Regions from separate parts of the Zhouia amylolytica AD3 genome, predicted to be linked through region 1. Evidence: riboswitches for the same ligand, from Rfam matches in the RefSeq annotation. Region 1 holds a riboswitch; each other region holds the start of a gene.

Region 1 (3,259 bases):
AGACAATATGTTTATCGAGACTGAAAAAGTAAAACTGAAGAACTTCTAAAAACAAAAGAAAAGCCGCTCCCTCAAGCGGCTTTTTCTCCATTACAATCATTACAAAGTAATACTAAAACCTAACCTAACGTTTCTTCCTCGAGTATTATACCCTAATAACTCGGTATATTCTTCATTTAAGAGATTGTAGACTCCTGCGAAACATTTCACTTTTTTTGACAGCTGATGGCTGGCATAAAAGTCTACTAAACTAAAACTATCTAAAGTAACATTACTGAAAGTACTAAAATCAGTATCCAGTCGATCTCCGTTAAATTGATAACTTATCGAAGCAAATGTTTTATCAGAAATAGTATACCCCACTGTTGCATTTGCTTTGTGTTTAGGTATTCTGATTGCCACAACATCTTTACGCTCAGTGAACGCATAATTCGCTGAGATAGTTAATACTTCAACAGGGGTTGCAACAACCTCTACTTCTACTCCCTGAGCAGAAGATTTCTCAGATACATTATAGTATCCTTGATTGAAATCGTAAGCTATTAAATTTTCTTCATCCCTGTTGAAGTATAAAGCACTAACCCTAAATTTTTGTCCAAATTTAAATTCTGCTCCTCCTTCAATGGTTCTATCTTCTTCAGGTTTCAAGTCTGGATTTGGTCCATAAAATCCAAATAATTGCGATAACGAAGGTGCAATAAAAGATGTACTGTATGATCCGAAGAGTTTCAAATAGTTATCATCAAAGGTAAATACATAAGATGGATTTATATTGTAAGTAAAATGAGAACCATATTCGCTATGATTATTCCAACGAACACCAGAATTAATATTTAATCCAAATTCAGAAACATACACAACATTGGCATACGGATCTACTTTGGTTGCAGATTCTGCACTTTCAAAATCTGTCTCATCATCCACTATATTAACCCCCAATATCGTATACAAGGTCTTATTAAATGTGTTTTTTGTGTAAGCATCTACTACCCAGTTTTCGGCTATAAAACTTGAAGGATATGCTGAAATAAATTCCCGGTCATATTTACTGTAAGCTCCATTTATATTAACCGAACCTCCATTATATTGAATTTTAGATGTTAACCCGGTTCGGTATTGCTTACTATTAAACCAATTATTTGCATCAGTATAGGCCGCAGCATCATATGCAGATGCTATATCAGTATAATTCCCATAAACTCCAAAAGAAAATGAGTCACAAAAATCATAGCCAAACTTTGCATTAACAGCATATTTTGAAAATGGATCTATTTCTTTCGCCTGTTCAGCCGCAGCTGACATACCATTGGTGTTCTGCTGATTAAAACTTACAAGGTAATTTAATTTACCTCCGTTACCATTCAAAGTCACATCATTATGGAAATCCGCAAGATTATAGTTTTGATCATCATGCGTCTGATTAGTTCCGATACTTGAGTTGATATTTAATGCAACGGATTTTGCTGCGGCTTTTTTGGTTGTAATATTAATAACTGCTGTTGCAGCACCACTTCCATATAAGGTACTGGCCGCCCCTTTAATAATCTCAATAGATTCAACAGCACCTAAAGATAACATACGTAAATCATATTCACTCGCAGATTGAGATGCATCAGACACTTGTACGCCATCGATTATAACTAAAACCTGTCTGTTGGAACCACCTCTAACATAAGTACTTAAATTTTGTCCCGCGTTACTCCTACTTCCATTAATTTCGATTCCCGACTTGGTATTAATAAGCTCAGCTAATGTTTTACCCTGATTGCGCTCAATTTCCTGTTTATTAATTTTGATAACAGTTTTACCAGAATTCTCACGTTTTAATTCAAATCTTGAATCAGACACAACCACTTCTTCCAGTTGTTCCACATCGCTTTTTTTCTGTTGAGCCATAGCATACACACTCATCAATCCAAGTGTACAAACAGAAATAATTCTTTTATTCATTTTGTAATTACAGTAAATAGGGAAAAAGCATGAAGTATCCATACCCAAACCTTTATCCCGAAAGTTTGACAATTATTTATGGAATTTTGCAGGTCTCCTGACTTGCGTCTTGCTGTATACCTTCCCATTCTCCTGTAATCATTAATTTCCAAAACAGGTTGTCAAAACTAATTTGACATGAACAGTGGTTTTCAAAGATTTTACAACAAGCATCCTTATAAAAGGACTAAGCTTACAGTTGCGGGAACAGCTCTGGTTTTTCACCAGATTCCCTTTTAATTCTCCCCCCTGATAAGGGTTTGAAACAAAATTCTTGGACAAAGATAGAGTTAATTTATAAACCTGTTAACTTTTCCTTCAAAACTTTTTTGTAATTATTTTTTAAATACTTTTATCAAAAATTTCAGCATAAAATGATTTACTACATCACGGGAGGTGAACGCTCAGGAAAAAGTTCATACGCTCAAAATCTGGCACTTAGCCTTTCTAAAACTCCTAAATATCTTGCAACTTCACGTGTATGGGATGAAGATCATCAACAACGTATCCAAAGACATATAGAAGATCGGGATGAAAGATGGATTTCGGTTGAAGAGGAAAAATTTATTTCAAATGTCATTTTTGCAAATGATGTTGTTGTTGTGGATTGTGTAACGCTCTGGCTAACGAATTTCTATATGGATACAAAACATGACAGGGATGAAAGTTTGAAGTTAGCAAAGGAAGAATTTACTAAGATTCTTGAAATCCCAGCAACTATTATTATCATTTCTAATGAAATTGGTATGGGACTGCATGCAGACACACATATGGGCAGGAAATTTACAGAATTACAGGGCTGGATGAATCAACATATAGCAAAACATGCCGACAAGGCTACTTTTATGGTTTCTGGATTACCAATTACTTTAAAATAATTAACGAATGAAATTTACTATATCACCCTTACTAAATAATAACCTAAAGGAAAAACTTCAATATAAAATAGATAATAAAACCAAACCAATTGGTGCTTTAGGTGTTTTAGAGAAGGTTGCCTTACAAATTGGAACCATACAAGAGACCTTGGAACCAAAAATCAAAAATCCGACCATTTTAGTCTTTGCTGGAGACCACGGTATTGCACAAGAAGGCATAGTAAACCCCTATCCTCAAGAAGTTACCACGCAAATGGTTTATAATTTTCTTCAAGGAGGAGCTGCTATTAACGTTTTTAGCGAAACCAATAACATTGATCTTCAGATCATTGATGCAGGTGTCAATTATAATTTTGAAAAGAACCTGCCACTTATTCATGCAAAAATTGATT
Region 2 (3,259 bases), on a different contig from region 1:
GAAGTTGTCGTACCTCAGCTGTCTGTGGAAATGATCCAATCGTAGTAGTCGGAAATAAAGGCAATTGTAACAAAGCCTTTTGCTTGGTTTGACGAATGCTAAATGGGTGGCTTCGCAAGGTATCTGCCGCAGTAATATTCGCTACGCGATTTTTCACCTCCGGTTTATGAATTAATGTTGAAGAATTCCTGTCTTTGATAGCAGCTTTGTTCGACTCCAATTCTTTTTGATGCTCAGGGCTTGGACTTTGATAAGAGAGATGGGCGATGGTGCTCACTTCAGTCACCTTCTGTTTGGCAAATGCCAGCCAGCTTTTAAGAGTGGAAGGTAAGGTGTCCTCATCGTTTTCATTATCCAGATCAAATGGCACGTGAAGTAATGAACAAGAAGGAGCAATGACGATACGGTCTTCACCTATCACATTGATGGCCCTGTCAATAATTTGTAAGGAAGTCTCGTAATGATTCTTCCAGATGTTTCGGCCATCAATAACGCCTAAAGATAAATTCCTGTCGGTTGGAATTACATTCAGGATTACATCTAATTGCTCTGGAGCCCGCACCAAATCAATATGTAGCGTTTTAACAGGTAGCTCCATAACCGTTGTTAGATTATGTTCTATGCTACCAAAGTATGTGGCTAAGACCAAATCAATATCAGGGAAAGTAACGGCAATTTTTTCATAGACATATTGAAAGGCTTCCTTCTCATCTGCTGTCAGATCCATAGATAAAAACGGCTCGTCAAATTGTATAGTTGTAGCCCCGGCATTTTGTAGAACAGATAAGATATTCAGGTAAACAGGCAAAAGCTTGGCGATGAGTTCAATCCGGTGAAATCCTGCCTCTTTCTCCTTACCCAGCAAAAGATAAGTAACCGGACCAATAAGAACGGGTTTGGTCTTTATACCCTTTTCCAGGGCTTCTGTATATTCGTCAATTACCTTAGACGAAAAAAGATGAAACTCCTGATCTTTGGTGAATTCAGGAACAATGTAATGATAATTGGTGTCAAACCACTTGGTCATTTCCATAGCGATCAGGTCCAGCCCATTTTTTTGATATCCCCGGGCCATGGCAAAGTATAAATCGGTTTTTGAGACACGATGGTTTAACAGAGGTTCATAGCGATCAGGAATAGCACCAACGGTAAGAGACATATCCAATACCTGGTCGTAAAAAGAAAAGTCGTTGGAAGGAATCCAGTCGATACCCGCCTCTTGCTGAAGACTCCAATTAGATTGTTTAATCTTAGAACCCGTTTGGAACAGCTCTTCTTGGGTAATCTTACCTGCCCAATAGGCTTCACAGGCTTTTTTTAATTCTCTTTTGGCACCAATTCGCGGGTAGCCAAGAATTTGTGTAATCATACGTTTGTGGTTTTAAAAATGATACATAACATTTAAAAAACTTTACACTACGGTATGCCTGCAGATTTAAAGATGTCTTTACGGATAAATACCGGCATACAGGGATAACCCCACCTTGGGGATCCAAATAACAAACGGTAAAATATCAATATTCGATCCTTGCTTTAAATCGCGAAAGCAAAATCATTATGATGTAAGGCAGGTCTCCTGGCTTGTAACGTTTTTATCTTCCTTCCCGTCCTATGGTGGTTAGACAGTGGATACTTTAGATAAAACCTTCAATGTTACTTACAGTTGCGCGTCAGCTTGTGATTTGCACACAATTCCCTATTAATCAACTTTACGTTCAACCTTAATCAAATTGACAAGTACTGCAAAATTTCTAAGACAAATGTATGGCAAATTTAATTCTCATAATAGCAGAATAACCTTAAAAATATAACAGCAGGTTATTAGTTAATAAATGAAATTTAGCTGACCTTTTTAATTACGGATCAAGGATTGTTTTACAATCACATCAAATGCGTCTTACTGAAATAATTGTATCAAAATACCAATAACAGCAATCAGTAAACACAATGGTGAAAAAAGTTTTGTGTCCATCTCGCCAAATGGAGTATGCTTTATTTTTTTGAAGAATCCAATGTATTTAAATTCACCGATAGCACGGAGGAAAAAAATAGTAGGAATGATCCAACCGCCATAGCTGTATATCCATTCCGGAAGTCTGAACATAACGAATCCGGAGGTGTTAAGGTAAAACAACCCAAAAGTAAGTAAACCCGCTCCTACAATAGCACTGTCTGCTTTTTTGGGGTGTAAAACGCGAATTCCTTGTTCATTGGTTGGCAGAGCCACAGATAAACCAAAATTACCGCCAAGAACCCAGTTAAAATGTATAATAGCCAGGACTATAAAAACAAAGCTTAGAATTAAGGATAGCACCATCATAAAATTAAAAAGTCTCTTGAATCAATGCGTTAAGTAAAAAAGGAATTCGTGATTAATTGGCTATCAAATTTAATCAATCGTCAAATTTTTTACTGTATTTTATGGTAGGAAATTAAAAAGTTTAAATCATGATTGTTTCTTAAGCTATATATCAATGGTTATTCATGAGATAGATTGCTGTTAAAAATGTCTCTTAACAAGTGCCACTCTCCATCAACCTTTTTCCATAACACGATATATTTTCCCTCGTCTACTTTGTCTTCTCCTGAAAATAATTCAAAGGCCCCTTCTTCCGTTACAAACGTTTCGTTTCCCCATACTTCGATGGTGGTTAATTTAATTCCGGAAATCCCTGAATTCAATATTCCTGAAAAGACAGAGGTGATACTTTCTCTTCCTTCATACGATGGAGCTTCAGGCATCATGAACTTGCCATCCGTAGTGTATAAATTAGAAAGTCCAACGGAATCCCCTGCCGCCAATCTTTCCGTGTATTTCTGGTTCGCTGCCTCGATCTCTGCCTTCACCACCTCCAGATCAAATGCCGGGGCAGGTGAAGTATTAGAAGACTCTTTAGTGGTGTTTTTGCAACTGCCGATTAAAAGAATTAAAACTAAGAGAGTCAGGCTTTTTGGTAAAAAAGATAAATTTTTCATAATTGATTTTTTTTGAATTCCGAATTTGGTTGGTTTTCAGGATCCTTAATAAAAAAATCCTATCTAAGTTACTGGTAATAAATCAGATAAGCAATTTTTTTACACTCAGGTTTATGGGGCTGTTTAATTATAAAACAGATTTCACAGAGGCTGCCATCGAGGTAGTAGGGCGTCCAATTAATTTGGATAGCTGTTGCGAATCATCAAATAAATCTCCTTTTGATGCACCCACATCCCAACTTGCAATACCTTGTGCAAAAACAACGGGGATGTCAAAGCTTTC
Region 3 (3,259 bases), on a different contig from region 1:
TCAGGTTAAAATGGATCGGTGATCCGGCGACTTCGGGAGCGGATTACTGGTGGTTTGGGATTTCACCAGAGGGATTTGGTACTGTGGGTATGTTGCTCAATTTTATTGTTGCCATCATTGTTTCCAGAGTGACCAAAAGGCCACCAGATGAAATCGGAGAGATAGTTGAAAGCATCAGATATCCAAAAGGGGCCTCTAAATCGATTTCGAATCATTAAATTTACAGGTTTAAGATGTATAAGTCCTGATCTTTTGGTTAGGTGTCGATACTATTTGGATTGCGATGGAAGTCGGCTTTTTATCCATTTTATCTGTCCGTTGTGGTTAGATTCATGTTCGCATACGTGAAACCATTTGCAGTAATTATTGGTAGGACCCCATGGCCAATCATCATCGACGGTTAATAGCCAATCATCATCTTTTTTTGCCAGTTCTAAAAGTGAGTTTTCTCTAACCTTGTTTAATTTGTCTAAATAGTAACCAAGTTCATGGCCTTTTATAGTTTTTCTTGCTTCTTCTCCCAACCCCGAAGCAACGGACCATTCTTTAATATCTTCTTTTGACCAGTTTCCCCATTTCTTCCCTTCAAATGTGTGTATCTGATAGAATCGTTCGGTAGCTGCTAAATGGAGTAACATAGCTCCGATACTATTTGAATTTTCATCATAGATATAATCAAGATCTTCTATGCTCATCCCTTGTACCGGCATCAAAATTACATGACGCATCCAGTTGAGCATGGAAACGAGGGTTCCGACTTGAGGTGAGAAGCCTGTTTTCGGACCTATGATGTTAAAATCATTATTGAAGGTGTTAATGCTAGAGTTGGCAAAGCTGTTTACCGGGAAGGTTATTGCCGACCCTGCGGTTATTGCAAATATTGAAGATTGTTTGATGAACCGCCTTCTGTTCAGAAAATTTTTGTCTTGATTCATATCTGTTTAGTTTAGTGTGATTTGAATTCAAGATACGGAAATGTATGGTTGCTATAGAATATTGGTTGGTTTTTTATTTTCATCAATAGCTACAAAGGTAAATTCACCAGAAACAGATTTTTCTTTTTTCTCTGAATACATTTCTTCCGTGAAAATATCAACTCTTACTTTTAGACTAGTATTACCAACTGAGCTTACTTTTCCGATAAGTTCAACAATCGTTCCGGCTTGTATAGGTTTTTTAAAATCAATTCGGTCGCTACTTACAGTAACCATGCGTTGTCTGCTAAATCGAGTAGCAGTAATAAATGCCGTTTCGTCCATAAGCTGCATAGCTGTGCCACCAAAAAGAGTATCGTAATGGTTGGTTGTATTGGGGAAAACAGCTTTGAAAATTCTTGTTTCAGATGTGACTTTTCTATTATCTATTATATTGGGTTTCATTTTCTAGCGCTATAAAATGTGTGGTTCTGTTTTGGTTGTTTTTTAGTGGAATAACATTAATTTGGCAATGGTATGCTTCTCCATTTTTTCTGTAGTTCGTAAGTTTTGCAGAAAACGGAACTTGTTCTCTTAACATTCTTCTTATAAAGTTTAGAGTGGTAGGGCAGGTGTCTTTACCTTGAAGGAATTTAGGTTTTCTTCCTATGGTGTTTTTTATAGAATACCCGGTCATCTGTTTAAAGCCTTTACTTATCCATTTTATTTCCTGCTTTGTGTCAGTGAGTACTAATGCATCGTAATGGACTTGATCTACTATTGAATGGATATCGGTTTTCCAACGGTTTAATTTCTTCAAATAGGAAAGTACTTCGAGATCGTTTTGTTTGTTGATCAGGTTTGTTTGGTCTTTCATAAATGATCCATAAATATCCCAACATACCAAGGGAGCTCCTGATGACTTTAAAGTTTTCATCACCTTTAATGTTTTTTATGTGCAGCAGGAATCAAAGCAATAACACTAAATTATAGTGTACAGGAAGGTTTAAAACACAGACCTGGCTTTAAAACGCGAAAGCACTTTGGTTTTTATTTGTAAAGGCAAGTCTCCTGGCTTATAACTTTTTTAAGGTCTTCCCATTATTAAAATAACAGTGACATCTTCATAAAAAAATGGTTATTTACAGTTGCGCGTCAGCTTGTGATTTTCACACAATTCCTTTTTAATTAGCTTCAAGCTAAACCTTAATTTAAATCAAAAATAAGATTTTATATCTGATTTAAAAGGGAATGATTTGAATATATCCCATTTCTTTCCATTGTGTTTGAGCAGGCAAAGCGAATCTATTCTAAATGTGATAGTAAAATCTTTTGCTTTATAGGTGGCCCAAATCGCATTAAAAATTTCAGGTGTAAGGTCTCTGTGGGCAATGGTAACATGGGGATGAAATGGGCCGGAGGTTTCTTTTTCAGTAAAGCTTAAGGAAGCAATTAGCGTATTTTTTAAAACATTGTGCAGGGTAATAAGCGGTTGGTGATCTTCAACGCTAATGAAGATTACCCGATTGGAAAAGTGATTAAAGCCGTTAAGGCTCACATTAAAGCTAAGTCTCTTTGCAGCAAATGCCTTAAGGGTATTTATCATTAAATTTTCATCAGTGCTGCTTCTTCGAAAGGGCATCTGAAGTGTGATATGCGCCGGTGATTTCAGTGCATGTTGAATTCCATATCGACACTTCAATTCTTCTTTGATTGATTTTACCTGATTTGCTTCATTCTCAGGGGGGACAACAGCTATATAATAGAGGGACTGTTCTTGCATGCTTCTGTTGCTTAGGAAGTGATTTTGTAATACTACATACGTTTATTTCTGACATTAAGATATAAATTCTATTAAAGAGCATGTATCTTTATGAGATGAATTCTCAGATTTTTTCGAAACAAAGTGATTTATATGCTAAATACAGACCCAGGTATCCGGATACCTTATACGAATTTCTAATGCGTTATGTTTCGGACAATATGCGTGCTTGTGATTGTGGTACCGGAACTGGAATTTTTGCCGAAAAACTTACAGAATATTTCCAAAGGGTTTATGCCATTGATGTAAGTGTTAAACAATTGAGTAATGCTGTTGAGAGAAATAATATTTGCTACAGTCTATCTCCGGCAGAAACAATTCCTTTCAATGATGCCTTTTTTGATTTGGTTACTGTGGCACAGGCTTTACATTGGTTTGACACGGAGTTATTTTTTAAAGAGGTTAAAAGGGTGTTAAGGCCTAATGGGTTGATCGCGGTGATATGGTATGGTAGGGTGAAAGTTGAAGACAATGAGGCAAGAAAGCAGATAGATCGATTTTATGAATTAATGTTTTCGAATTT

The links. A riboswitch is a leader RNA that binds a small molecule or an ion and turns the genes downstream of it on or off. The one in region 1 is predicted to bind cobalamin.
Region 2: linked by a shared signal. The riboswitch ahead of metE (5-methyltetrahydropteroyltriglutamate--homocysteine S-methyltransferase) and the one ahead of P278_RS08065 (TonB-dependent receptor plug domain-containing protein) in region 1 are both predicted to bind cobalamin.
Region 3: linked by a shared signal. The riboswitch ahead of P278_RS02345 (PAS domain-containing protein) and the one ahead of P278_RS08065 (TonB-dependent receptor plug domain-containing protein) in region 1 are both predicted to bind cobalamin.

What each region holds. Positions count from the first base shown of each region.
Region 1 covers NZ_AYXY01000019.1:775,921-779,179, forward strand. The annotation lists gene P278_RS08060 (S41 family peptidase) at 1-49, shown strand, start outside; gene P278_RS08065 (TonB-dependent receptor plug domain-containing protein) at 100-1,950, opposite strand; cobalamin riboswitch at 2,021-2,275, opposite strand; gene P278_RS08070 (bifunctional adenosylcobinamide kinase/adenosylcobinamide-phosphate guanylyltransferase) at 2,364-2,867, shown strand; gene cobT (nicotinate-nucleotide--dimethylbenzimidazole phosphoribosyltransferase) at 2,875-3,259, shown strand, end outside.
Region 2 covers NZ_AYXY01000023.1:485,218-488,476, reverse strand. The annotation lists gene metE (5-methyltetrahydropteroyltriglutamate--homocysteine S-methyltransferase) at 1-1,369, opposite strand, end outside; cobalamin riboswitch at 1,550-1,739, opposite strand; gene P278_RS12915 (DUF3995 domain-containing protein) at 1,898-2,320, opposite strand; gene P278_RS12910 (YybH family protein) at 2,479-2,976, opposite strand; gene P278_RS12905 (SDR family oxidoreductase) at 3,104-3,259, opposite strand, start outside.
Region 3 covers NZ_AYXY01000001.1:471,248-474,506, forward strand. The annotation lists gene P278_RS02330 (sodium:solute symporter family protein) at 1-218, shown strand, start outside; gene P278_RS02335 (DinB family protein) at 270-935, opposite strand; gene P278_RS02340 (acyl-CoA thioesterase) at 987-1,379, opposite strand; gene P278_RS02345 (PAS domain-containing protein) at 1,357-1,851, opposite strand; cobalamin riboswitch at 1,959-2,138, opposite strand; gene P278_RS02350 (2'-5' RNA ligase family protein) at 2,131-2,697, opposite strand; gene P278_RS02355 (class I SAM-dependent methyltransferase) at 2,793-3,259, shown strand, end outside.